Regions from separate parts of the Cedecea sp. NFIX57 genome, predicted to be linked through region 3. Evidence: riboswitches for the same ligand, from Rfam matches in the RefSeq annotation. Region 3 holds a riboswitch; each other region holds the start of a gene.
What was found. Region 3 has a riboswitch for thiamine pyrophosphate ahead of B9Y90_RS05415 (TenA family protein). Riboswitches for the same ligand answer to the same signal wherever they lie in the genome.
Positions count from the first base shown of each region.

Region 1 (7,605 bases), on a different contig from region 3:
ATGTGCAGCGAACTAAAGCGGCTGCGGATCGCCGGCAGATGCTGGCGGAAATAATCCATGCCGACTTTGGTCTGGTGTTCTCCGGTCACCAGCAAAAGATGTTCGAACCCCAGCTTCCGGATTGCCTCGCATTCGCGCTCAATTTCCGCTTCATCCAGCGTTTTGCGTTTCAGCTTATTACTCATGGAAAAACCGCAATAGGTGCAGTCGTTGGCGCACAGGTTAGAGAGATAGAGCGGCACGTAAAAACTGACGGTGTTGCCGAAGCGCTGACGAGTAAGCTGCTGCGCCCGCTGGGCAAGAGGCTCGAGGTAGCGGCTGGCAGCGGGGGAGAGCAAAGCCATCAAGTCCTCGCGCGTCAGGCGGGGCGAGTGAATTGCCCGTTCGACGTCCGCCGCCGTCTTACCGTTAATGCTCAGAGTGATATCGTCCCAGTCCAGCTGCCGCCAGCGGTCGGTAAAGGTTTCCGCCATCAGGCATTCTCCTCGCTAAACTGCAGGAAACTGGTCAGCGGGCTGGAGGCCTGCGCCTGCTGGTGGCGAGAGCCTAACCCGGCCTGTGCCGCCAGGCTCCCGGCTTCCACGGCCAGACGAAACGCCAGGGCCATTTGCACCGGATCACGGGCGACCGCTATGGCGGTATTGACCAGCACGGCAGAAGCGCCCATTTCTAAGGCTTCGGCCGCATGGCTTGGGGCACCGATCCCCGCATCGACAACAACCGGCACGCGGGATTGCTCAATGATGATTTCCAGCAGCGCGCGGGTTTGCAAACCCTGATTTGAGCCGATGGGCGCGCCAAGCGGCATCACGGCCGCACAACCGGCTTCCTCCAGACGTTTGCAGAGCACGGGATCGGCGCCGCAGTAAGGCAGCACCACAAACCCCTGTTTGACCAGCGTTTCGGCGGCCTTCAGCGTTTCAATCGGATCCGGAAGTAAATAGCGGGCGTCAGGATGAATTTCCAGCTTAACCCAGTTTGTTCCCAGCGCTTCGCGGGCAAGCTGGGCTGCAAAAATAGCTTCTTCTGCTGTTTTCGCCCCGGAAGTATTGGGCAGCAGATGCACGCCCGCCTGCTGTAGCGGCAGAAGAATGTCATCACTATGGCCACGTAAATCCACGCGTTTCATTGCCATGGTGACAAGCTGTGAGCCAGAAGTACGAATCGCGTCGCTCATCATCTGGCTGGAGGAGAATTTTCCGGTGCCGGTGAACAGGCGAGAGGAAAAGGTTTTATCGGCAATCTGTAACATGTCAGCCCCCGGCAATTGCCTGAAACAGCAGAATGGTATCGCCCTCGCGCAGCAGATGATTGCTCCACTGGTCGCGCGGGATAATGGTTTGATTAACGGCGAGCGCCGCGCCAGCTTTGCCCTGATCAAGCTGGGCCAGAAGGGCTGCGAGCGTCAGGCCAGCCGTACATTCCAGAGGTTCATCGTTAAACTGAATGCGCATCGTGGCCTCCGCAGACCGGGCAGGTGGTTGATTTTTGCATCGCCAGCGTGCGCCAGCTGTGCTGCCGGGCATCGAACAGGCGCAAAGCGCCAGCAGCAGGCGCCATGCCGGTCAGCAATTTAATGGCTTCCAGCGCCTGAAGGGTACCCATCACGCCCACGACCGGGCCAATGATGCCGGAGGTGCGGCAGTTGCGTTCGGGTTCACTCTCGTCAGGCCAGACACAGCGGTAGCAGCCGTGTTCCCAGGGCGGCATCAGGACCATCATCTGGCCGCCAAAACCGACGGCGCTGGCGGTGATAAGAGGTGTATTCGAGGCTACGCAGGCGGTGTTGACCGCCTGGCGGGTTGCTATATTGTCGCTGCAGTCCAGCACCACGTCGGCCTCGCGCACGGCTTCTGTCAGAGAAGTACCCGTCAGCCTCTCTGCCAGAGGAACAATTTTTACGCCGGGGTTCAGGCGCTGCAAATACTGGTGGGCTGCGGAGGATTTCGGGCGCTCAATATCTTCTGAAGTGAACAGGATCTGGCGCTGGAGATTGCTGATATGCACCTTGTCATCGTCCGCGACGATAAGCTTGCCTACGCCAGCGGCGGCGAGATACAGCGCGGCGGGTGAACCTAAGCCACCCAGACCGACGATCAGCGCCGTGCTGGACAGCAGTTTTTCCTGCCCTTCAATCGCCACGTCTTCCAGCAGCAACTGGCGGCTGTAGCGCATAAAATCCGCATCATTCATCGCCGGTTCCTGCCAGTTCGAGTAGCTTCGCCGTGGCGATACGCCAGTCGGGAGCCTGCGTAATGGCGCTGACGACGGCGACGCTGCCCACGCCGGTGGCTAACACGGCAGGCACACGATCGATGCTTATCCCGCCGATGGCGACGGTGGAATAATCACCCAGCGTCTGGATATGTTCTGCCAGCTTATTCAGCCCCTGCGGGGAGGAGGGCATTTGCTTGGTTTGGGTAGGGAAGACATGGCCCAGCGCAATGTAGGACGGGTTCGCGCTTAAGGCGCGATCCATTTCCATGTTGTCGTGGGTTGAAAGCCCCAGCCGAAGCCCGGCTTCGCTTATTGCCGCCAGGTTGGCGACATCCATATCTTCCTGGCCGAGATGTACGCCATAAGCACCGTGTTTGATGGCCAGTCGCCAGTAGTCGTTGATGAACAGGCGAGCGTTGTAGCGTTCGCCCAGCGCAATGGCGGCGATGACGTCAGCTTCAACGTCTGCATCGCGTTTATCTTTAATGCGGAGCTGGATGGTTTTGACGCCCGCCCCGAGGAGGCGTTCGATCCACTCCACGCTGTCGACGACCGGATAAAGGCCCAGCCTGCGTGACGTGGCTGGGAAAATGAGTCTGGACATTATGCTTCCTCTTGTCTGAGATAAATTTCACCGCCCCGGGCGCGGAAGTGCTGAGACATATCTTCCATGCCAGCATCTCTCGCCTGTTTTGCGGCGTAGTCGCGCACTTCCTGGGTGATCTTCATAGAGCAAAACTTCGGGCCGCACATGGAACAGAAATGCGCGACTTTGCCGGATTCCTGCGGCAGGGTTTCATCGTGGTAAGCGCGGGCGGTGAAGGGGTCGAGCGCCAGGTTGAACTGATCTTCCCAGCGGAATTCAAAGCGTGCTTTGGACATCGCGTTGTCGCGTATTTGCGCGCCCGGATGCCCTTTGGCCAGGTCCGCGGCGTGAGCGGCAATCTTGTAAGTGATCAGCCCCTGCTTAACGTCCTCTTTGTTCGGCAGGCCGAGGTGCTCTTTCGGCGTGACGTAGCAAAGCATCGCACAGCCAAACCAGCCAATCATGGCGGCGCCAATGCCGGAGGTGAAGTGGTCATAGCCCGGCGCGATATCGGTCGTGAGCGGACCAAGGGTGTAGAAAGGTGCTTCGTGACAATGCTCCAGTTCTTCGGTCATGTTGCGGCGAATCATCTGCATCGGCACATGCCCCGGGCCTTCAATCATCACCTGGACATCGTACTCCCAGGCAATTTTGGTCAACTCGCCCAGCGTATGCAGTTCGGCAAACTGAGCTTCGTCGTTGGCATCCTGGATGGAGCCCGGACGTAAGCCATCGCCCAGAGAAAGGGAAACGTCATAGGCGGCGCAGATTTCGCAGATTTCACGGAAGTGCTGATACAGGAAGTTTTCCTGATGGTGGGACAGGCACCACTTCGCCATAATTGATCCACCGCGCGACACAATTCCTGTCAGGCGCTTCGCGGTCATCGGGACATAGCGAAGCAGCACGCCCGCATGAATGGTGAAGTAATCCACGCCTTGCTCTGCCTGCTCCAGCAGCGTGTCGCGGAACATCTCCCAGCTCAGGTCTTCAGCGATACCGTTCGCCTTCTCCAGTGCCTGGTAGATGGGCACCGTGCCGATGGGCACCGGGCTGTTACGCAGGATCCATTCCCGTGTTTCGTGAATATAGCGGCCGGTGGAGAGGTCCATCACCGTGTCTGCCCCCCAGCGAGTGGCCCACACCAGCTTCTCCACCTCTTCTTCAATGGAGGAGGTCACCGCCGAGTTGCCGATATTGGCATTGACCTTCACCAGGAAATTGCGGCCGATAATCATCGGCTCTGATTCCGGGTGGTTGATATTGGCGGGAATAATTGCTCGCCCGGCGGCGACTTCATCGCGGACAAACTCCGGCGTGATGTTTTCCGGCAGGCGGGCCCCAAACCCTTCGCCGGGATGCTGGTGGCGCAGGACGGCATCACGAATACGCTCGCGCCCCATATTTTCGCGAATGGCGATGAATTCCATCTCCGGGGTGACAAGCCCTTTGCGGGCGTAATGCAACTGGGTGACGCATTGTCCGGCTATTGCCCGGCGAGGTTTGGACTGAGTTTCAAAGCGCAATTCGTCCAGGCCGTCGTCGGCAAGACGCGCTTTTGTGTAAGCGGAGCTGCGTTCATCCAGTGCTTCGCTGTCACGCCGGTCGGCAATCCAGGCGCTGCGTAGGGGAGATAGCCCGTGTAACACGTTTATTGAGATGTCGGGATCGCCATAAGGACCGGAGGTATCGTAGACGGGCACCGCGTCGTTCGGCTGATATTGCGGGGCATCTTTGCTCCCACCGGTGAGCGTTGGGCTGAGCTGGATTTCGCGCATCGGGATGCGGATATCTTCGCGTGACCCGGTCAGATAGATGCGTCTGGAGTTAGGGAAGGCGGTACCTTCAAGCGTGTTGATAAAGTGTTGGGCGGCGGCGCGTTGTTCACGACGGCCAGGTTTGTTTTCAGATGCAGACATAGCTCATTCCAGGTTTAGTCAGGATATGGCTTGTCAGGACAACGGAAGGAGTAATGGATATGGATCGCCCGAAAACGGGTGTACCCAAAGACAGAATTACTCTTGTTCCCTTCGCAGGTTCTAACCTGATCAGGTTCCGCGGATCCCGAATTAACGGTCTCAGCCGGTGCTTAACGCACTCGGCACTCCGACAAGAATGATCCCACCTTGCGGTGGGAAAGTTGTAAATTACTCGTTAATAGCTAACAACTCAAGCCGGACTTGCCAGCCCGGCAGGATCGCTGGCGCTGCCGTCGAGGTTGTTATCAATAGCCAGGAGGACTAGTTTATCTTCAAGGGTGAAGCGGGACTCCAGGCACTCGCCAATCTCCGACAGCGCCTGCTGAAACTCGACCCAACTGTCGCGGTCGATGGCGTTTTCCAGGTGGGAGTCGTAGAGGTCCATGATTTGCTGGGTGTTGGCTTCCAGTTGAGGGTAGAGCTGAGCTGCGCTTAGCAGCGGGCTACTGCCTTCCAGGTTGCTGATGATTCGCTCGTAGATACTGAAATGACCGGAAGAGAGGTAATCCACCAGGCCGTGGCAAAAATTGTCTAACGCTTTTTCGTCGAGCGCGGTGTGCGATTCCTTGTTAGGCTTGATCCCGACCATGTTGTAATAGGCGACCAACAGGTGCTTACGGGCCTGCAGCCAATGGTCAACTAACTCATTACTACCACCAACGCGCTCAGTCAGATTGGCTAACTGGTTCAGCATGATTGAGACTCCGTGAGTTAAAAGATTGAACGCAAACTAACCCAAAAAAGTAAAAACTAATTGTTTATATCAGTGAACACGGGGATGTGCACCAGGTTATGGAACGTGTTATTCAAAACTTAGATCATGGTTGGTGGATAGTCAGCCATGAGCAAAAAATATGGTTGCCACAGGGTGACTTACCTCACGGCAGCGCGGAAGAATTTCAGCTTGTGGGCAGCCGGGCTCTGGATATCGGTGAGTGGGAAGGTGAACCCGTCTGGCTGATTCGTGAAAACCGCCGTTCGGACATGGGCTCGCTGCGCCAGCTCCTTGATCGCGATGTGGGCCTGTTCCAACTGGCCGGGCGAGGCGTTCAACTGGCCGAGTTTTATCGCTCGCATAAGTATTGCGGTTACTGCGGCCATGAAATGCATTTCAGCAAAAGTGAATGGGCGATGCTTTGTGGGCACTGCCGGGAACGGTATTACCCGCAAATTGCCCCCTGCATTATTGTCGCTATCCGTAAGGACGATCATATCCTGCTGGCTCAGCACACGCGGCATCGCAACGGCGTTTACACCGTGCTGGCCGGATTTGTCGAAGTCGGCGAAACGCTGGAGCAGGCGGTAGCGCGCGAAGTCATGGAAGAGAGCAGTATTCAGGTGAAAAACCTGCGCTACGTGACTTCCCAGCCCTGGCCGTTCCCGCAGTCGCTAATGACCGCCTTTATGGCGGATTACCACAGCGGCGAAATCAAAATTGACCCGAAAGAACTGCTGGATGCGGGCTGGTATCGCTATGACCAACTGCCGCTATTACCGCCGCCGGGCACCGTAGCACGCCGCTTAATTGAAGATACCGTCGCCCTGTGTCGCGCGGACTATGAATGATAGACTGCGGCGATACAGCTAAAGGAAAGGTAAAAATGACTGAACTGAAGAACGATCGTTACCTGCGCGCCCTGCAGCGCTTGCCGGTAGATGTCACCCCGGTGTGGATGATGCGCCAGGCAGGGCGTTATTTGCCGGAATATAAGGCGACGCGCGCTCAGGCAGGTGACTTTATGTCGCTGTGCAAAAATGCTGAGCTGGCCTGCGAAGTCACCCTGCAACCGCTGCGCCGTTATGCGCTTGATGCGGCGATCCTCTTCTCGGACATTCTGACCATCCCGGACGCGATGGGGCTTGGGTTGTACTTTGAAGCCGGTGAAGGCCCACGCTTTAGCTCCCCGATTCAAAGCCTGGCCGATGTTCAAAAGCTGCCGATTCCCGATCCGGAAGGCGAGCTGGCATACGTGATGAACGCGGTGCGCACGATTCGTCGTGAACTGAAGGGCGAAGTGCCGCTGATTGGCTTCTCCGGCAGCCCGTGGACGCTGGCCACTTATATGGTGGAAGGCGGTAGCAGCAAAGCCTTCACCGTGATTAAGAAAATGATGTTTGCCGACCCGAAAGCGCTGCACCTGTTGCTGGACAAGCTGGCGCAGAGCGTGACGCTGTACCTGAATGCGCAAATCCGCGCGGGCGCGCAGTCGGTGATGATCTTTGACACCTGGGGCGGCGTGCTGAGCGGACGTGATTACAAAGAATTCTCGCTCTATTACATGCACAAAATCGTCGATGGCCTGCTGCGTGAAAACGATGGCCGCCGTGTGCCGGTGACGTTGTTCACCAAAGGCGGCGGGCAGTGGCTTGAAGCGATGGCGGAAACCGGGTGTGATGCACTGGGCCTCGACTGGACAACGGATATTGCAGATGCACGTCGCCGCGTAGGTCATAAAGTCGCGCTGCAGGGGAATATGGACCCTTCCATGCTCTACGCTCAGCCGGCACGCATCGAAGAAGAAGTTGCCACCATTCTGGCAGGTTTCGGGCAGGGGGAAGGGCACGTCTTTAACCTTGGGCATGGTATTCACCAGGACGTTCCGCCAGAGCATGCAGGCGTCTTTGTGGAAGCCGTGCATCGCCTGTCTACGCAATATCACCGCGCTTAAGGTAGCAAGAGATGGATCTCACCGTACTGCGAGAGCAACAGCTGGATCTGGCCTCAAAAGTGATCCGCGAAGATCGCCTTGAGCAGGATCCACCGCGGTTGATCGCCGGGGCCGATGTGGGGTTTGAACAAGGCGGAGACGTCACCCGCGCGGC
Region 1 covers NZ_FXAS01000041.1:16,408-24,012, forward strand. The annotation lists gene thiH (2-iminoacetate synthase ThiH) at 1-473, opposite strand, end outside; gene thiG (thiazole synthase) at 473-1,252, opposite strand; gene thiS (sulfur carrier protein ThiS) at 1,254-1,454, opposite strand; gene B9Y90_RS22860 (HesA/MoeB/ThiF family protein) at 1,438-2,193, opposite strand; gene thiE (thiamine phosphate synthase) at 2,186-2,821, opposite strand; gene thiC (phosphomethylpyrimidine synthase ThiC) at 2,821-4,722, opposite strand; TPP riboswitch at 4,812-4,922, opposite strand; gene B9Y90_RS22875 (Rsd/AlgQ family anti-sigma factor) at 4,973-5,476, opposite strand; gene nudC (NAD(+) diphosphatase) at 5,575-6,348, shown strand; gene hemE (uroporphyrinogen decarboxylase) at 6,384-7,451, shown strand; gene nfi (deoxyribonuclease V) at 7,463-7,605, shown strand, end outside.
Region 1: another riboswitch for thiamine pyrophosphate. It lies ahead of thiC (phosphomethylpyrimidine synthase ThiC); the one in region 3 lies ahead of B9Y90_RS05415 (TenA family protein).

Region 2 (7,605 bases), 140 kb from region 3:
TAAAAGGTATTATTCATTGGTATGGTTAAGGCACACCCTACACCTGTCATGAAGGTCCTGAGCATGAAACGTACAACGATTAGCCTTTCGTTCATGATGTTTATGGAATGGTTTATCTGGGGCGCCTGGTTTGTGCCCCTGTGGCTGTTCCTCAACAAAAGTGGTTTTACCGCCGGCGAAATTGGCTGGTCCTACGCCTGCACCGCCATCGCTGCTATTTTGTCACCTATCCTGGTCGGCTCGCTGACCGACCGCTTCTTTGCCGCGCAAAAAGTGCTGGCGCTGCTGATGTTCGTCGGCGCCGGGCTGATGTATCTGGCCGCTCAGCAAACGGAGTTTGTCTATTTCTTCCCGCTCCTGCTGGCTTACTCGCTCACCTATATGCCGACCATCGCGCTGACCAACAGCATCGCGTTTTCCAACGTCGACGACGTGGAGCGTGATTTCCCGCGTATTCGCGTGATGGGGACCATCGGCTGGATTGCCTCCGGGATCGTGTGCGGCTTCCTGCCGCAGATGCTGGGCTTCAGCGATATCTCGCCCACCAACGTGCCGCTGCTGATCACCGCCATCAGCTCGGTCGCTTTAGGCGTATTCGCGTTCTTCCTTCCGAACACTCCGCCGAAAAGCACCGGCAAGCTGAGCCTGAAGGTGATGCTGGGCCTGGACGCGCTGGTGCTGCTGAAAGACAAAAACTTCCTGGTCTTCTTCTTCTGTTCCTTCCTGTTTGCGATGCCGCTAGCGTTCTACTACATCTTCGCCAACGGCTACCTGACCGAAGTCGGGATGCATAACGCCACGGGCTGGATGACGCTCGGCCAGTTCTCGGAAATCTTCTTTATGCTGGCGCTGCCGTTCTTCACTAAGCGCTTTGGTATTAAAAAGGTTCTGCTGCTGGGCCTGATTACCGCCGCCATTCGCTACGGCTTCTTTGTCTACGGCGATGCGTCGCACCTGTTCACCTACGGCCTGCTGTTCCTCGGCATTCTGCTGCACGGCGTGAGCTATGACTTCTACTACGTCACCGCCTACATTTACGTGGACAAGAAATCCCCGGTGTATATGCGCACCGCGGCGCAGGGGTTGATCACACTTTGCTGCCAGGGCTTCGGCAGCCTGCTGGGCTACAGCCTCGGCGGCAAAATGATGGAAAAAATGTTTGCTTACTCCTCGCCGGTGAACGGCCAGACCTTTAACTGGACGGGGATGTGGGGCTTTGGCGCGATAATGATTGCCGCCATCGCCGTGCTGTTCATGGTCTTCTTCCGCGAGTCGGACAAAGAGATTGCTGCCATCGCCGTTGCCGGTGATGAATCTGAAAAAGTATTAAAGGAAGCGTAATAATGGAAAATCGTATTCTGGGAGCCTTTTACGGCCAGATGTTAGGTGATGCGATGGGCATGCCGTCCGAACTGTGGCCGCGCTCGCGGGTAAAGGCCCACTTCGGCTGGATAGACAAGTTCCTGCCGGGCCCGGCGGAAAACAATGCCGCCTGTTATTTTGCCCGCGCTAAGTTTACTGATGACACGTCGATGGCGCTGGCGCTGGCAGATGCCATCATCGAACACCACGGGGCTATCAACCCGGACGCCATTGGCCGCCATATCCTGGCGTGGGCAGAAGGGTTCGATGCGTTTAATAAAAACGTGCTCGGACCAACATCGAAAATAGCCCTGAATGCGATTAAACAAGGGACGCCGGTGAGCGAGCTGGAAAACAACGGCGTAACCAACGGGGCGGCGATGCGTGCCTCCCCGCTTGGCTGCCTGCTGCCGACGGCCAATCTCGATGAGTTTGTGGACGAGGTCGCGTTAGCGTCAAGCCCGACGCACAAATCAGATTTAGCGATTGCCGGAGCGGTTGTTATTGCCTGGGCCATCTCCCGCGCCATCGACGGTGCAAGCTGGGCAACGATTTGCGATGAGCTGCCGTCCATCGCCCGCCACGCGCAGGAAAAACGCATCACGACATTTAGCGCTTCCCTCGCGGCACGCCTGGAATTAGCGCTGAGCGTGGCAAGAAAAGCGCGTGGCACCGAATCCGCCATGGAAGAGATTTACCAGTTGGTCGGCACAGGCACCAGCACCGTGGAGTCCGTACCGGCGGCGATTGCAATGGTCGAACTGGCGAAAACCGACCCTAACCGCTGCGCAGTACTGTGTGCCAACCTCGGGGGAGATACCGACACCATCGGTGCGATGGCCACGGCTATCTGCGGCGCACTGAACGGCGTGGAAAGCATCGACCCGGCGTTAAAACAGGAGCTGGATGAAGAGAACCAGCTCGACTTCACGCGCTACAGCCGCATCTTTATGGCTTACCGCCAGCAAAGAGAGGCCAGCCATGAAGCCAAATGAACTGCTGAGCAAACTGCCCCAGCTCCAGGCTCAGCGCCCGGTTTGCGTGCTCGGTTCGGCGGTGATTGACGTCATCGCCGACGCCTATGCCCTGCCGTGGCGCGGCTGCGATATCGAACTGCATCAGCAAGGCGTGAACATCGGTGGCTGCGCGCTGAACATCGCCATCACGCTTTCACGCCTCGGCATCGCCTCGCAGAACGCGCTGCCGATTGGCCAGGGAACCTGGGCCGATATTATTCGCAACAGCCTCGAAAAACAGCACATCCGCAGCGAGATCCACACCGATGCGGGAGACAACGGCTGGTGCCTGGCGCTGGTCGAACCCGACGGTGAGCGCACCTTTATGTCGTTTCGCGGCGTCGAGCACCAGTGGAGTCAGGCCTGGCTTGACGGCCTGAGCATCCCGCCAGGCAGCCTGCTGTCGCTCTCTGGCTACCAGCTTGCCGGGCCGTGCGCGGAACTGCTCGTTGGCTGGCTGGAGTCGCTGGAGGCAATTACGCCGTTTATCGACTTTGGCCCGCGTATCGCGGATATTCCGCAGCCGCTGCTGGCGCGGATTATGGCCTGCAAACCGATTGTTTCGCTCAACCGTCAGGAAGCGGCGATTGTTGCCGAATGGCTTGAAGTCGATCCTGAAAACATCGAAGCGATCTGCCGCGCATGGCAGACCCGCTACGCCAGCCCGCTGATCGTTCGTTTAGATAAGGACGGCGCGTGGTTTGCGGACGGCGATAATATGGGGATCGCTGCGCCCTTCCCGACCACCGTCGTGGATACCATCGGCGCGGGTGACAGCCACGCGGGTGGCACAATTGCGGGCCTGGCAGCAGGCTGGAGCCTGGAAGAAGCTGTCAGTCTCGGTAATGCGGTAGCCAGCTACGTGGTTGGCCACCGGGGCGGGGACTGCGCGCCAAAACTCGCACAGCTCGAGCAGGCCTTACTCCTCGCAGACGAAAACGTATAAGTCGCTGCGGCAGTGGCTGATGCTGTACTCAATGGGCCGGTTATGCGGGTCGAACGCCACCTGTTTGATGACCAAAACCGGCACCGGCGTTTCCAGTTTGATGTGTGACTGGAATTCGCTGTCCGGCATTCTGGCGCTCACCCGGCTGCGGGTGCGCTGCGGAATAATGTTCTGGCTGCGGAAATAGTCGTACAGCGAAACGCCAATCTCATCCGGGTCGGCAATCAGCCCGGTCGGCACGTAAGACTCTTCGATAGACACCGCATCTTCATCCACATAGCGAATACGCTTTAGCAAAAAGACCTCGCTTTCCGCCGGGATCGCGAGCTGTTCCGCCACGTCTGCCGGGCATTTCACCACGCGTTTGTTCACCCACAACGTGTTTGGCTTTTTACCCCGGAGCACAACCTGCTGCGAAAACCCTCTGGCCTCTTTCAGTGAATACTCAAACGTGGCGTTAATTTGCGTCCCGTAGCCGCGCGAACGTGTTACCACACCTTCATCTTCCAGCGCCTGCATCGCCTTGCGCACGGTAATGCGTGACACGCCCGTAAGCTGGCTGAGATCCCGCTCCCCCGGCAGGATATTACCCTGCGGCAACAGGCCCGCGCGCACGGCATTTTTTACCGTTTCAACAAACTTGAGGTACAGAGGAGCGTTATCCGGGGCGGCAAAGCGCTGTTTGAGCTGTTCAACTAACTGGTGATGAGCCTGTTCCATGGTACGCAATTGTCCGGCAAGGAAGATGAAGCCAGTATAGTACCACTGGTATTATGCTGGCTAAAAACTTCTCTCTTAACCGACAGTTACCACCACTCGTGAAAATGATGCACCGGGCCGATACCGTGCCCGACTTCCAGCGAATCCGCCTGCGCCAGCGCTTTAGACAACCAGATTTTTGCGGCAGCCACGGTTTGCGCCCAGTCATCATGACGGGGGCGCAGCGCCGCCAGCGCGGCGGATAAAGTACAGCCTGTGCCGTGGGTATTTTTCGTCTGCACACGCGGCGCGGTAAAACGCTGGACATCGTGGCGGGTAAACAGCCAGTCCGGGCTTTCTGCATCGTCGAGGTGCCCGCCTTTAATCAGTACAGCCTCACAGCCCATTGCCAGCAGCGCTTCTCCTTGTTCACGCATCTCTTTTTCACTGCGTGCATGGGGCGCATCCAGCAGCGCTGCCGCTTCAGGGAGATTGGGCGTGATCAGCGCGACATGCGGCAATAGCTTCCGACGTAAGCTTTCCACCGCCGACGGGGCCAGCAACGGATCGCCGCTCTTCGCCAGCATCACCGTGTCCAGCACCACGTTTTTCGCCTTATAGAAGGCCAGCCGCTCTGCTACAGCTTCAACGATATCGGTTTCTGCCAGCATGCCGATTTTTGTGGTGTCGATGCGCACGTCGCTCAGGACAGAATCTAACTGCGCCGCCACAAACTCAGGCTCAATACGGTAAACGGACTGCACGCCACGGGTATTCTGCGCCACCAGCGCGGTGATGACGCTAGTGCCATAAGCGCCGAGCGCCGAGAAAGTTTTCAGATCGGCCTGGATACCCGCCCCGCCGCTTGGATCGGTTCCGGCGATGGTTAATACGTTGATGCGTTTCATACCAGCACCTCCGCGTTCAGCAGATAAAGGGCGTCGAGGAAGGCTGGGGTAAAACTGCCCGGCCCACGGCTGGCGGCGATGGCCTGCTCGCCAGCAAGCGACATAAAGCGGCAGGCGCTGGCGACGTTGTCCAGCCTGTCCCCCGGCAATGCAGAGCACGCAGCCACCACGGCGGAAAGCGCACATCCGGTGCCGACCACACGCGTCATTAGTTCTCCCCCGCCGGTCACGGCAAGCGTTCGCTCGCCGTCGGTGACGTAATCAGTTTCTCCGGTTACGGCAACCACCGCGCCGGTTTCACGCGCCAGCTTTTGCGCAGCCGGAATAGCCGAAAGCGCATCATCGGTGCTGTCTACGCCACGGCCTCCGGCCTGCTCGCCCGCTAACGCCATGATTTCAGACGCATTACCGCGAATGGCGGCGGGTTTCAGTTGAATAATTTCGCGGGCAAAACGCGTGCGGAAAGCCAGACCGCCCACGGCGACCGGGTCGAGCGCCCACGGCGTTCCGGCGCTATTGGCGGCGTGAATCGCGGCCAACATCGCAGCCGAACGTTCTGATGTCAGCGTGCCAATGTTGATCAGCAGCGCGCTGGCAAGCCCGCTAAACTGCGCCGCTTCTTCGGCTTCAATCACCATCGCCGGGGCAGCCCCAAGCGCCAGCAGCACGTTAGCGGTAAAGGTTTGCACTACGTCATTGGTCATGCAGTGAACCAGCGGCGAATGCTGGCGGAGATGGTGTAAAACAGAGACGGCGGTCGCGCCGGGCAGCAGGTCAGGTTGCATAACGGTAAGGCTCCTGTCCGGCGTGAAAGAAGGGACGCCGGACAGGCATCTGACTTCCCTACGCTGGCATTATCCAGATCAGGTGGTACGGGTATTTCTCAGCCTTCACAAAGAAGGGCACCCCGAGTCATTTACAGCAATATGTTGTGATTAATGCAGGTCATTAATCCGTGAGGAGGATGGTAATGCCAGCAGGAAGTCTTGTAAACGGCAAAAGCGGCGCTTTGCGGGTTTTACGTAGCGGGCCTGGCTGGACGGAGGGCGATTTGGAGAAGAGATCATTCCGGCGAATTTGGCCGCACTAAACGGTCCTGTCATCGCATACCCTATGCGTCACTGGACTTTCAAACGTAAGCTCACCTGCCCCGGTTGTAACAGCCATGTAAGCGTTCGGACACCAGCACAAGTGATGAATGTGAACGGCCTGTTTTAGCCATTTTAAACACTTTCAACTAAGAATTTTCTTATGATTTAGATCAAGGATCGCATTGTCACATTCCGGGATAGTTCATCGCCGTTATCAATGCATCAAATAATGCATTGGCACTTTTAAAATTATTTATGGCGAGAGAAAAATGAAATCCATTAACGTTGGTCAATCACTGGCCGTGGTATTGAGTATTTTCGTGCTTTCGGCTGCTGCCCGGGCCGATATGGTGAGTGATTTCTATAACAGCATGGTGAATAAAACGATTACCTGGCAGGACGCTAATGCCCGTTTTGAAAGTATGGATGCAACGCAACAGCAGGCTGTGCGAGATTATGACCACGCCCATAATACAAACTTTACGAGTGATTTTGTGAGTGGGATTACCACCACACCGCATCTGGATGGCGACCATTCAGAACCTGTAACTCCCCATCTCGATGCCCCCCATTCTATCGTCGCCAGCACGCTTACGCCTTCAAAGACGACGGTTGTGGACCCGGTAGTGCCGCCCATAGTGGACAAGAGTAGACACCTGGACAGCACGGCAACAGATGCCGACCGCCAGGCAGCCAAAGATAAGGCGATGATCGAATATGTCCAGTCTCAGGTAAAAAATGGCGTTGATGGTAAAAACGGGACCAATGGTATTAAAGGCACAAATGGCCTGACGACCACCGAAACGAAACTTGATACGGCAACGCAGGCACGCGTATCCACTAACGCTAACAATATTTCTTTAAATACTGAACGCGCAGAAAACAATACCCGCCTGATTCAGGATAATAGTCAATCGATAGACAAATTAAATAATGGATTTTCTGCATTAAAAGATGAGGTTAACAATAATCAAAAAGAGGCCAACGCGGGTATCTCTGGCGCGATGGCAATGAGCAATATACCGCAGGTGATGAATAATCAAACCGTGGCTATAGGGGCAGGTATTGGCGGCTATGAAGGCGAAAATGCTTTAGCCGTGGGCGCCTCTACACGTATCGGAAATACTGTTGTTGTGAAAGCCACCGTCAGTGACGATACAGAAAACAATGTGGGTTACGGTGCGGGGTTATCTGTAGGCTGGTAAGTTGTTCCTGGCAACATTTACTTCGCTAAAACCACTGCTAAGCTCTATTTCAGCGCCTTTACAAAGGCGCATTTTTGGCAGTCGGGGCTTTGGCCCGGCAGGGATCGTTCCAAAAAACACAGTGGTCAGATAACAATATGAAATATATTATTTTAATCGTCATTATTATTTCAGTGGTCTATGTGCATTACCGCGGCAAGATTCGTTTTCGTTTCTGGCGACAGCTGTCGGACCATTCAACGTTTACCGCCCCACTTAACGGTTTTATGTATCTTTTCTCCAGGGTGCCGAATACGCCCTATTTAACGCCAGAAACCTTTCCCGAGCTAACAACGCTGCGGGAAAACTGGGAAGTGATTCGCGACGAAGGTATGCATC
Region 2 covers NZ_FXAS01000005.1:207,223-214,827, forward strand. The annotation lists gene B9Y90_RS06040 (nucleoside permease) at 64-1,341, shown strand; gene B9Y90_RS06045 (ADP-ribosylglycohydrolase family protein) at 1,341-2,357, shown strand; gene B9Y90_RS06050 (PfkB family carbohydrate kinase) at 2,344-3,324, shown strand; gene B9Y90_RS06055 (GntR family transcriptional regulator) at 3,298-4,044, opposite strand; gene thiD (bifunctional hydroxymethylpyrimidine kinase/phosphomethylpyrimidine kinase) at 4,131-4,931, opposite strand; gene thiM (hydroxyethylthiazole kinase) at 4,928-5,716, opposite strand; TPP riboswitch at 5,755-5,851, opposite strand; gene B9Y90_RS06070 (YadA C-terminal domain-containing protein) at 6,292-7,227, shown strand; gene lpxO (lipid A hydroxylase LpxO) at 7,365-7,605, shown strand, end outside.
Region 2: another riboswitch for thiamine pyrophosphate. It lies ahead of thiM (hydroxyethylthiazole kinase); the one in region 3 lies ahead of B9Y90_RS05415 (TenA family protein).

Region 3 (7,605 bases):
TCACATCCAGCCCTTCAGCCTTAAAAGCGCCAATCTGTTCTGCCACCATAATCGGCGCGTGATCGGGGTTAATGTACCAGTCCAGCACCAGGGTCAGCTTTTCGGCGGCGGAGGCCTGAGCGGCAAAGGCGGCGGTGAGCAGCAGGCCACACAGCGTTTTTTTCATCTTCTTAATTCCTTAATTAAGGCGGTTATTCATGATGTTCAGGCGACCAGACAATCAGCCGCCGCAGCAGGGCATCGACCGCCAGCCAGAGCAGAACGGTCATCAGGACTAAAATAAACAGCGCGGCAAAACAGACATCGGTTTGCATCCGGGCGTTGGCGTTCAGCATGACGTACCCCAGCCCCTCCGCAGAGCCCACCCATTCGCCAATAATCGCCCCGATGGGGGCGACGGCGGCGGCCATGCGTAGCCCTGAACCAAAAGCAGGTAGTGCGGCCATCAGTCGGACGTGTCTTAGCTGCGCCCAGCGTGAAGCCCCCATCGTGCGGGCCAAATCCAGATAGTCGTTATTCACCCGCCGCAGCCCGTCAAAGAACGACGACACCACGGGGAAGAAGATAACCAGCACCGCCATCGCCACTTTGGCGCTCATGCCAAAGCCGAACCACAGCACCAGCAGCGGCGCCAGGGCAAAGACCGGAATTGCCTGGCTGGTGAGTACCAGCGGCATCAGCCAGCGCTGCAGGCGGGGGGAAAACATCATGCCCAGCGCCAGACCAGCGCCGAGGAGCACGCCCAGAATTAGCCCGCTGATAATCTCTGAGGCGGTGACCAGCGTGTGCCAGGCGAGATAATCGCGGCCATCCCATAAAGCCAGCGCTACCGAAGCGGGAGAGGGCAAAAGAAAAGCGGGAATATTGCCGAGGGTAAGCAGATACCAAAGCAGCAATAGCCCGGCAAAAACGGTCAGCCCACGGCGCAGGCGGGGAGCATGGGTGTCTGAAGTCGGCTTCATTCGGCCGCCCTCATCAATTGCTGCAGCAGCCCGGCCTGGCTTTGGAGCAGATCCACATCGTCCGGCGCGCGGGGCGGTTGCCCGGCAATGACATGCGTATCGTCAATGCCCGCAGGCCAGCGGGAGAGGACCAGCAGGCGGTGGCTGAGCCGGCAGGCTTCCATCGGATCGTGGGTGATCAGCAGCACGGTATTGTTTGCCAGCAGCCTGGCGGCCAGGTCCTGAATGGCCGTGCGGGTAATAGCATCCAGCGCCGAAAAAGGCTCATCCATCAGCACGATCGGGCGCTTTTCGTAAAGCGTCCTGGCGATGGCGGCACGCTGACGCATACCGCCTGACAGTGAGGCGGGTAAGGCTTTGGCATAGCCGCCGAGCCCGACCTGCTCAATCAAATGCGCGGTCCATTGCTTGTCGACCATTTCACCCCGCAGACGCGAGCCCAGGGCGACGTTCTGCTCAATGGTAAGCCACGGGTAGAGTAAGTCCTTCTGCCCCATCCAGGCGATGCGTCCGGCAACGGGCTGCCCGTCGCTGCAGGTCACGCTTCCGCCACTGGCCTGCGCCAGTCCGGCGATAATTTTAAGCAGACTGGTTTTACCGGCCCCGCTCGCGCCCAATAGCGCCACGAAGCTGCCGCCGGGAATATCAAAATTCAGCCGCTCAAAAATGGTCTGCTGACCAAAACACAGGCTGAGATCGCGAACCTGAATGCCCGGCGAAGTTGCGCTGTCGGTCATGAGACATTCAGCCCCATTTGCCAGAACGCGGATTCAAGCTGCGTCGCGGTGGTAAAAATCTGCGATAGCTCAGGGAAACGGCTTTCCGCGCCACGCTGGTGGCCTACGTTTTCGAGCAACTGCACAGCGGCCCGCACGCCGGTGAGATAGCCTTCATCGCCATAGTTACGGATCCAGTTCGCGTAGGGATTGCCTGCCATCACCGTGTCGGGGCTATGCAGTAGGCCAAGGCCGATTTCTGCATATCCGGCCACGCAGGGCAGCAGCGCAGTCAGCAGATCGAGTGCGTCGCCTGAATGGCCAATATCCAGCACGTAACGGGTGTAATTCATGGTTTCCGGCGCTTCCGCCTCCGCCGCCATTTGCGCCTCGTCCAGCCCCCAGCCTTGACAGTAAGCCACATGGAGCGGCAGCTCGGAGACAATGGCATTCAGCGATGCGGTCGCGGCGCGCATTTCCGGCAGCGTACGGAGCTTGCTCACCAGCAGCGCGTAGGCGCGAGCAAAATGAATCAGAAAAAGATAATCCTGAGTCAGATAGCGCTTAAATGCGGCTTCAGGCAGCGTGCCGACGGCAAGCTGCTGCAGAAAAGGGTGAGCGACGTAATCCTGCCAGTGCTGACCGGCGTGTTGACGTAATCGACCGTAAAGACCGTTTTCGAAAAGTGGGGTGTACATAGGACCTCCTGGGTAAATGGAGATCCGGGCGCGCAGAGGTATGAACAGACAATAACAGAGCTGTGATTGCCGACCGTCCCTTCGCTGGCATGACCCAGATCAGGTTCAAAGGGTTCGGCTTGCGCCATCTCAGCCCATACAGGACACCCCTCGGAGGTGCCTGTTATACGACATTTACTTTTTGATTACAATCGCCGGGCACCGTCGTAGCCCTCACGGAAACCGACGATCCGTTTAGTGCGGTATCGCAATATTTTTCTGGCACTCGGGGCGGGAATTTTGTCACTGTAGGACGGTTACCTCCGAGTCTAAGGATGATATCCGATGAAAAAGATTGGCTTTCTCTCGTTTGGCCACTGGTCGCCTGCCGCCCAGTCAGGCACGCGCTCAGCGGCGGATACGCTGCTGCAGTCCATCGACCTGGCCGTTGCCGCTGAAGAGCTTGGCGCGGACGGCGCTTACTTCCGCGTGCACCATTTTGCTCGCCAGTTAAGCTCGCCTTTCCCGCTGCTGGCGGCCATTGGGGCAAAAACCAAACGCATTGAAATCGGCACCGGCGTGATCGACATGCGCTATGAGAACCCGCTTTACATGGTGGAGGATGCGGGAGCTGCGGATTTGATTGCCGGGGGCCGCCTGCAGCTTGGGATCAGCCGTGGCTCGCCGGAGCAGGTGATCGACGGCTGGCGCTATTTTGGCTATGTGCCGGGCGAAGGAGAGACCGAAGCCGATATGGCGCGCCGTCATACCGAAGTGTTCCTCGAGGCGCTGAAAGGGGAAGGTTTTGCCGAACCGAACCCGCAACCGATGTTTCCTAATCCGCCGGGGTTGCTGCGTCTGGAGCCGTTTTCTGCCGGGCTGCGGGAGCGTATCTGGTGGGGAGCCAGCTCCAACGCGACTTCGGTTTGGGCGGCGCAGCTAGGGATGAACCTGCAAAGCTCCACGTTGAAAACCGATGAAACCGGCGAGCCGTTCCATATCCAGCAGGCGAAGCAAATTCGCGCCTATCGTGCCGCGTGGAAAGACGCGGGTCATCCGCGTGAGCCACGCGTTTCGGTTAGCCGGAGCATCTTCGCGATAATGGACCAGCGCGACCGCAACTACTTTGGCGGCAGCGGCAAAGAAGGCGACCAGGTGGGCTACATCGAGCCACAAACCCGGGCTATTTTCGGCCGCAGCTATGCCGCCGAGCCGGAACTGCTGATTAAGCAACTGGCGCAGGATGAAGCGATTGCCGAAGCCGACACGCTCCTGTTAACCGTGCCAAACCAGCTGGGCGTGGACTACAACGCGCATGTGATCGAATCTATTCTCAAGCACGTTGCGCCGGAACTGGGCTGGCGCTAAATCCAACAGGGAAAGGGTCAGGCTATGCACACGGATTTTTACTGGATCAATGCGCCAAAAGTCTGGCGCGAAGGCGACGGCACGCTTTCTGTGGTGACCGATGAACAAACCGACTTCTGGCGCAAAACATGGTACGGCTTTGAGCGTTTCTCCGGCCATTTTTATGGTTGCAACGTGCGGGGGGATTTTACCTTCCAGGTGAAGGTCAACGCTGAATTTAGCGCACTCTACGACCAGGCCGGCATCATGCTGCTGGGGGATGAATCCCACTGGTTAAAAGCGGGCATCGAGTTTAACGACGGCGTGCCTGCCATTGGCAGCGTGCTGACGCTGGGCCATTCCGACTGGGCAACCGGCGTGTTTCCACGAGATGCGAATCTGTTCTGGATGCGCCTGACCCGTAAAGGTGACAGCCTGCGGTTGCAGTATTCCGTTGACGGCACAACCTGGCCGCTACTGAGGCTGGCGCATTTCCCTGGGTTCGACACATGCAGGGTAGGCGTGATGTGCTGCACCCCGCAGCGTGGCGGTCTGGCGGTGAAATTCGAAGACATTATGCTGAGTGACGCGCTGGATAAAGCGTTGCACGATTTAAGCTAATCATCCCTTTACTCGGTCGACGCCCCGCCAGACTTTTCTCTGGCGGGGTTTTCATCATACGTGGGTATTCAAGCCGGTAACCGGGTGAACGTTTTCGGTTTGTGCATTGAAAAAAGAGGGCAAACCCCTGGGGCTTCATTCAGCCCGGTATAATTCGTAGTATATTGTGAGTATTCATGGTTATCAGGTGCTCCTCATGTCTTACTCCATCGGCGAATTTGCCCGGCTGTGCGGGATAAACGCCACCACGCTCCGTGCCTGGCAGCGACGTTACGGTCTGCTCAAGCCAATGCGAACCGATGGCGGCCACCGGCAGTACAGCGATGAAGATATCCAGCAGGCGCTTAACATCCTCGACTGGGTGAAAAAAGGGGTGCCGGTCAGTCAGGTGAAACCGCTGCTGGCCCGGCCTGAAACTCGCCGGGCGAACAACTGGCTTGGTCTGCAGGAGAGTATGCTGCAGCGGCTGAATGAGGGAAAAATTGAATCCCTTCGCCAGCTTCTCTACGATGCAGGTCGGGAATATCCGCGCGCGGAACTGGTGACGGAGGTTCTACGCCCCCTGCGCAGTAAAGTCTCGGCTAACGTGCCGGCCATCATGACCCTGCGCGAGATCCTCGACGGCATCATTATCGCCTACACCTCGTTTTGCCTCGAAGGGGATAAAAGAGCGCCCGGTGACAACTGCCTGATTACCGGCTGGCATCTGAGTGACCCTTGCGAAATCTGGCTGGAAGCGCTCAGGCGAACCGGCCAGGGGCACCGTATCGACGTGCTTCCTGTTCCGCCAGCCGTTCTGGCCCCGGAAATTTTTCCTGACCGAAAATGGCTGCTGGTCACCTCCGGTAAGCTGACGGCGACCCGTAAAAAGCAGCTTGAGCTCTGGCAGCAGCAGGGCGCTATGCTCGAGATAATTCCCCTCTAGGGTCGCTTTCCCCCTCCACAATATGCTCATCCAACGGCCCGCTGAAAACGCGGCGGGTCGAGCTTCGTTGTTGAAAAATGGAATTTCCCACATCGTTTTCCTGTTATTAATTCATTGAAATGGTTGGTTTTTTAAAAATATCACAATCTAAACTTGGACAAATTTAAGTATTTGTGCAAGTTTTAATTATACGATAACGTCAGGTGCTTCACCGCGAGGGTGAAACTCATGGGCACAACGCCAACCGCCATTCATCGCTTTGTGGATTATTACGCCGGGCTGGACAAGCAGCCGCTCTCGGCGCTGGCCGGGCTTTACGCCGCCGATGCCATACTCATCGATCCGTTTGGCGAGCATCGAGGATTGGCTGAGATCCAACGCTACTTCGCTCACCTGTTGACCAGCGTGGCGTATTGCCGTTTCGCTATCGATCCTCCGCTATGCGACGAGGCGCGTTTTGCCGTCAGTTGGACCATGCACTGGTCTCACCCGAAGGTCGCCGGAGGAGAAGGGCTGTCCTTGCCTGGCTGTTCGGTCGTTGATCTCGAGAATGACCTGATCGTTCGCCAGCGCGACTACTACGATGCCGGAGAAATGCTGTATGAACACTTGCCCCTGCTGGGATGGGCTGTTCGCAGCGTGAAAAGCAGGGTGCGTCCATGATGACTGTCCTCATTACGGGCGCAAGCTCCGGCATCGGGAGCGGGCTGGCAAAATCCTGGGCCGATGAGGGGCATCGCGTCATTGCCTGTGGCAGAGATGCGGCGCGGTTGGCCTCGTTGCAGCAGCACAGTTCAAACATCGCGGTACGCCAGTTCGATATGACCGACCGGGATGCCAGCCGTGAGGCGCTGGCCGACTGCCGGGCCGATCTGGTGATCCTCTGCGCGGGAACCTGTGAGTATCTGGATAACGGTCGGGTGGATGCCGCGCTGGTTGAGCGGGTGATGACGACCAATTTTCTTGGGCCGGTCAACTGCCTGGCCGCCCTTCAGCCACAGCTTGTTGCCGGCAACCGTGTGGTGCTGGTCAGTTCGATGGCCCATTGGTTGCCTTTTCCTCGGGCAGAGGCCTATGGCGCTTCCAAAGCCGCGCTGACCTGGTTTGCCAACAGCCTGCGCCTGGACTGGGAGCCGAAAGGGATTGCCGTCACGGTGGTCTCACCGGGCTTTGTGGACACACCGCTAACTCAAAAAAATGATTTTGCCATGCCGGGGCGGGTGAATGTCGATGATGCGGTGAAAGCGATCCGCCGTGGCCTGGCTAAAGGCCGCGATGAAATTGCTTTCCCGACGGGATTCGGTCTGGTAATGCGTCTGTTGGCGGGGTTACCCGCCGGTCTGCAGCGTCTCTTTTTGCGCAGGATGGTGCGCCCATGAACATCGCTATTATCGGCAGCGGCATCGCCGGGCTGACCTGCGCCTGGCGGCTCGCCGGGCATCATCAGGTCACCCTTTTTGAAGCTGGCTCCACCGTGGGAGGCCACACTGCCACCGTGGATGTGGCTACGCCGCAGGGCACTTATGCCATCGATACCGGGTTTATTGTCTATAACGACAGGACTTATCCGCGTTTTATGGGCCTGCTGAGCGAGCTTGGCATTCGTGGGCAAAAAACGCAGATGAGTTTTTCGGTACATAATCCGCAAAACGGGCTGGAATATAACGGCCACACATTTAGCTCGTTGTTCGCCCAGCGTCGCAACCTGATTAACCCGGCATTTTGGGGGCTGCTAAAAGAGATTGTCCGTTTTAACCGGCAGGCAAAAGCCGCGCTGGCGGGCGAGGTTGATCCCCTGGCGACGTTGCAAGACTTTCTTGACCAGCATCAGTTCAGCGCCTTTTTTGCACGCCACTACATTTTGCCCATGGGGGCCGCTATCTGGTCTTCGTCGCTGGAGGAGATGCGCCGCTTTCCTCTGGCGCTGTTTCTGCGCTTCTTTGAGCACCACGGCCTGCTGGATATCACCCAGCGTCCCCAGTGGTACGTGGTACCCGGTGGTTCACGGGAATACATCCGGGCAATGCTGGCGCAACTGGGCGAAAGGCTGACCGTGCATCTTAACGCCCCGGTCCAGCGGGTTAGCCGTCATCACGACGGTGTTACCATCCAACTGGAACACTCAAGCCAGGCGTTCGATCAGGTGATTTTTGCCTGCCACTCTGCTCAGGCGCTGGCGATGATTGAGCACCCCACTCAGGCCGAACGTGAAGTGTTGGGGGATATTGGCTGGCAGCGTAACGAGGTGGTATTGCACAGCGATCGCCGCTGGTTGCCGGTGCGCGAACGCGCCTGGGCAAGCTGGAACTATCGCCTGAGTTCGCAGGAGCAGGCCAGCGCCTGCGTCACTTACAACA
Region 3 covers NZ_FXAS01000005.1:65,765-73,369, reverse strand. The annotation lists gene B9Y90_RS05430 (ABC transporter substrate-binding protein) at 1-166, opposite strand, end outside; gene B9Y90_RS05425 (ABC transporter permease) at 192-962, opposite strand; gene B9Y90_RS05420 (ABC transporter ATP-binding protein) at 959-1,699, opposite strand; gene B9Y90_RS05415 (TenA family protein) at 1,696-2,376, opposite strand; TPP riboswitch at 2,436-2,537, opposite strand; gene B9Y90_RS05410 (LLM class flavin-dependent oxidoreductase) at 2,701-3,723, shown strand; gene B9Y90_RS05405 (DUF1349 domain-containing protein) at 3,748-4,323, shown strand; gene B9Y90_RS05400 (MerR family transcriptional regulator) at 4,520-5,248, shown strand; gene B9Y90_RS05395 (nuclear transport factor 2 family protein) at 5,477-5,911, shown strand; gene B9Y90_RS05390 (SDR family NAD(P)-dependent oxidoreductase) at 5,908-6,627, shown strand; gene B9Y90_RS05385 (NAD(P)/FAD-dependent oxidoreductase) at 6,624-7,605, shown strand, end outside.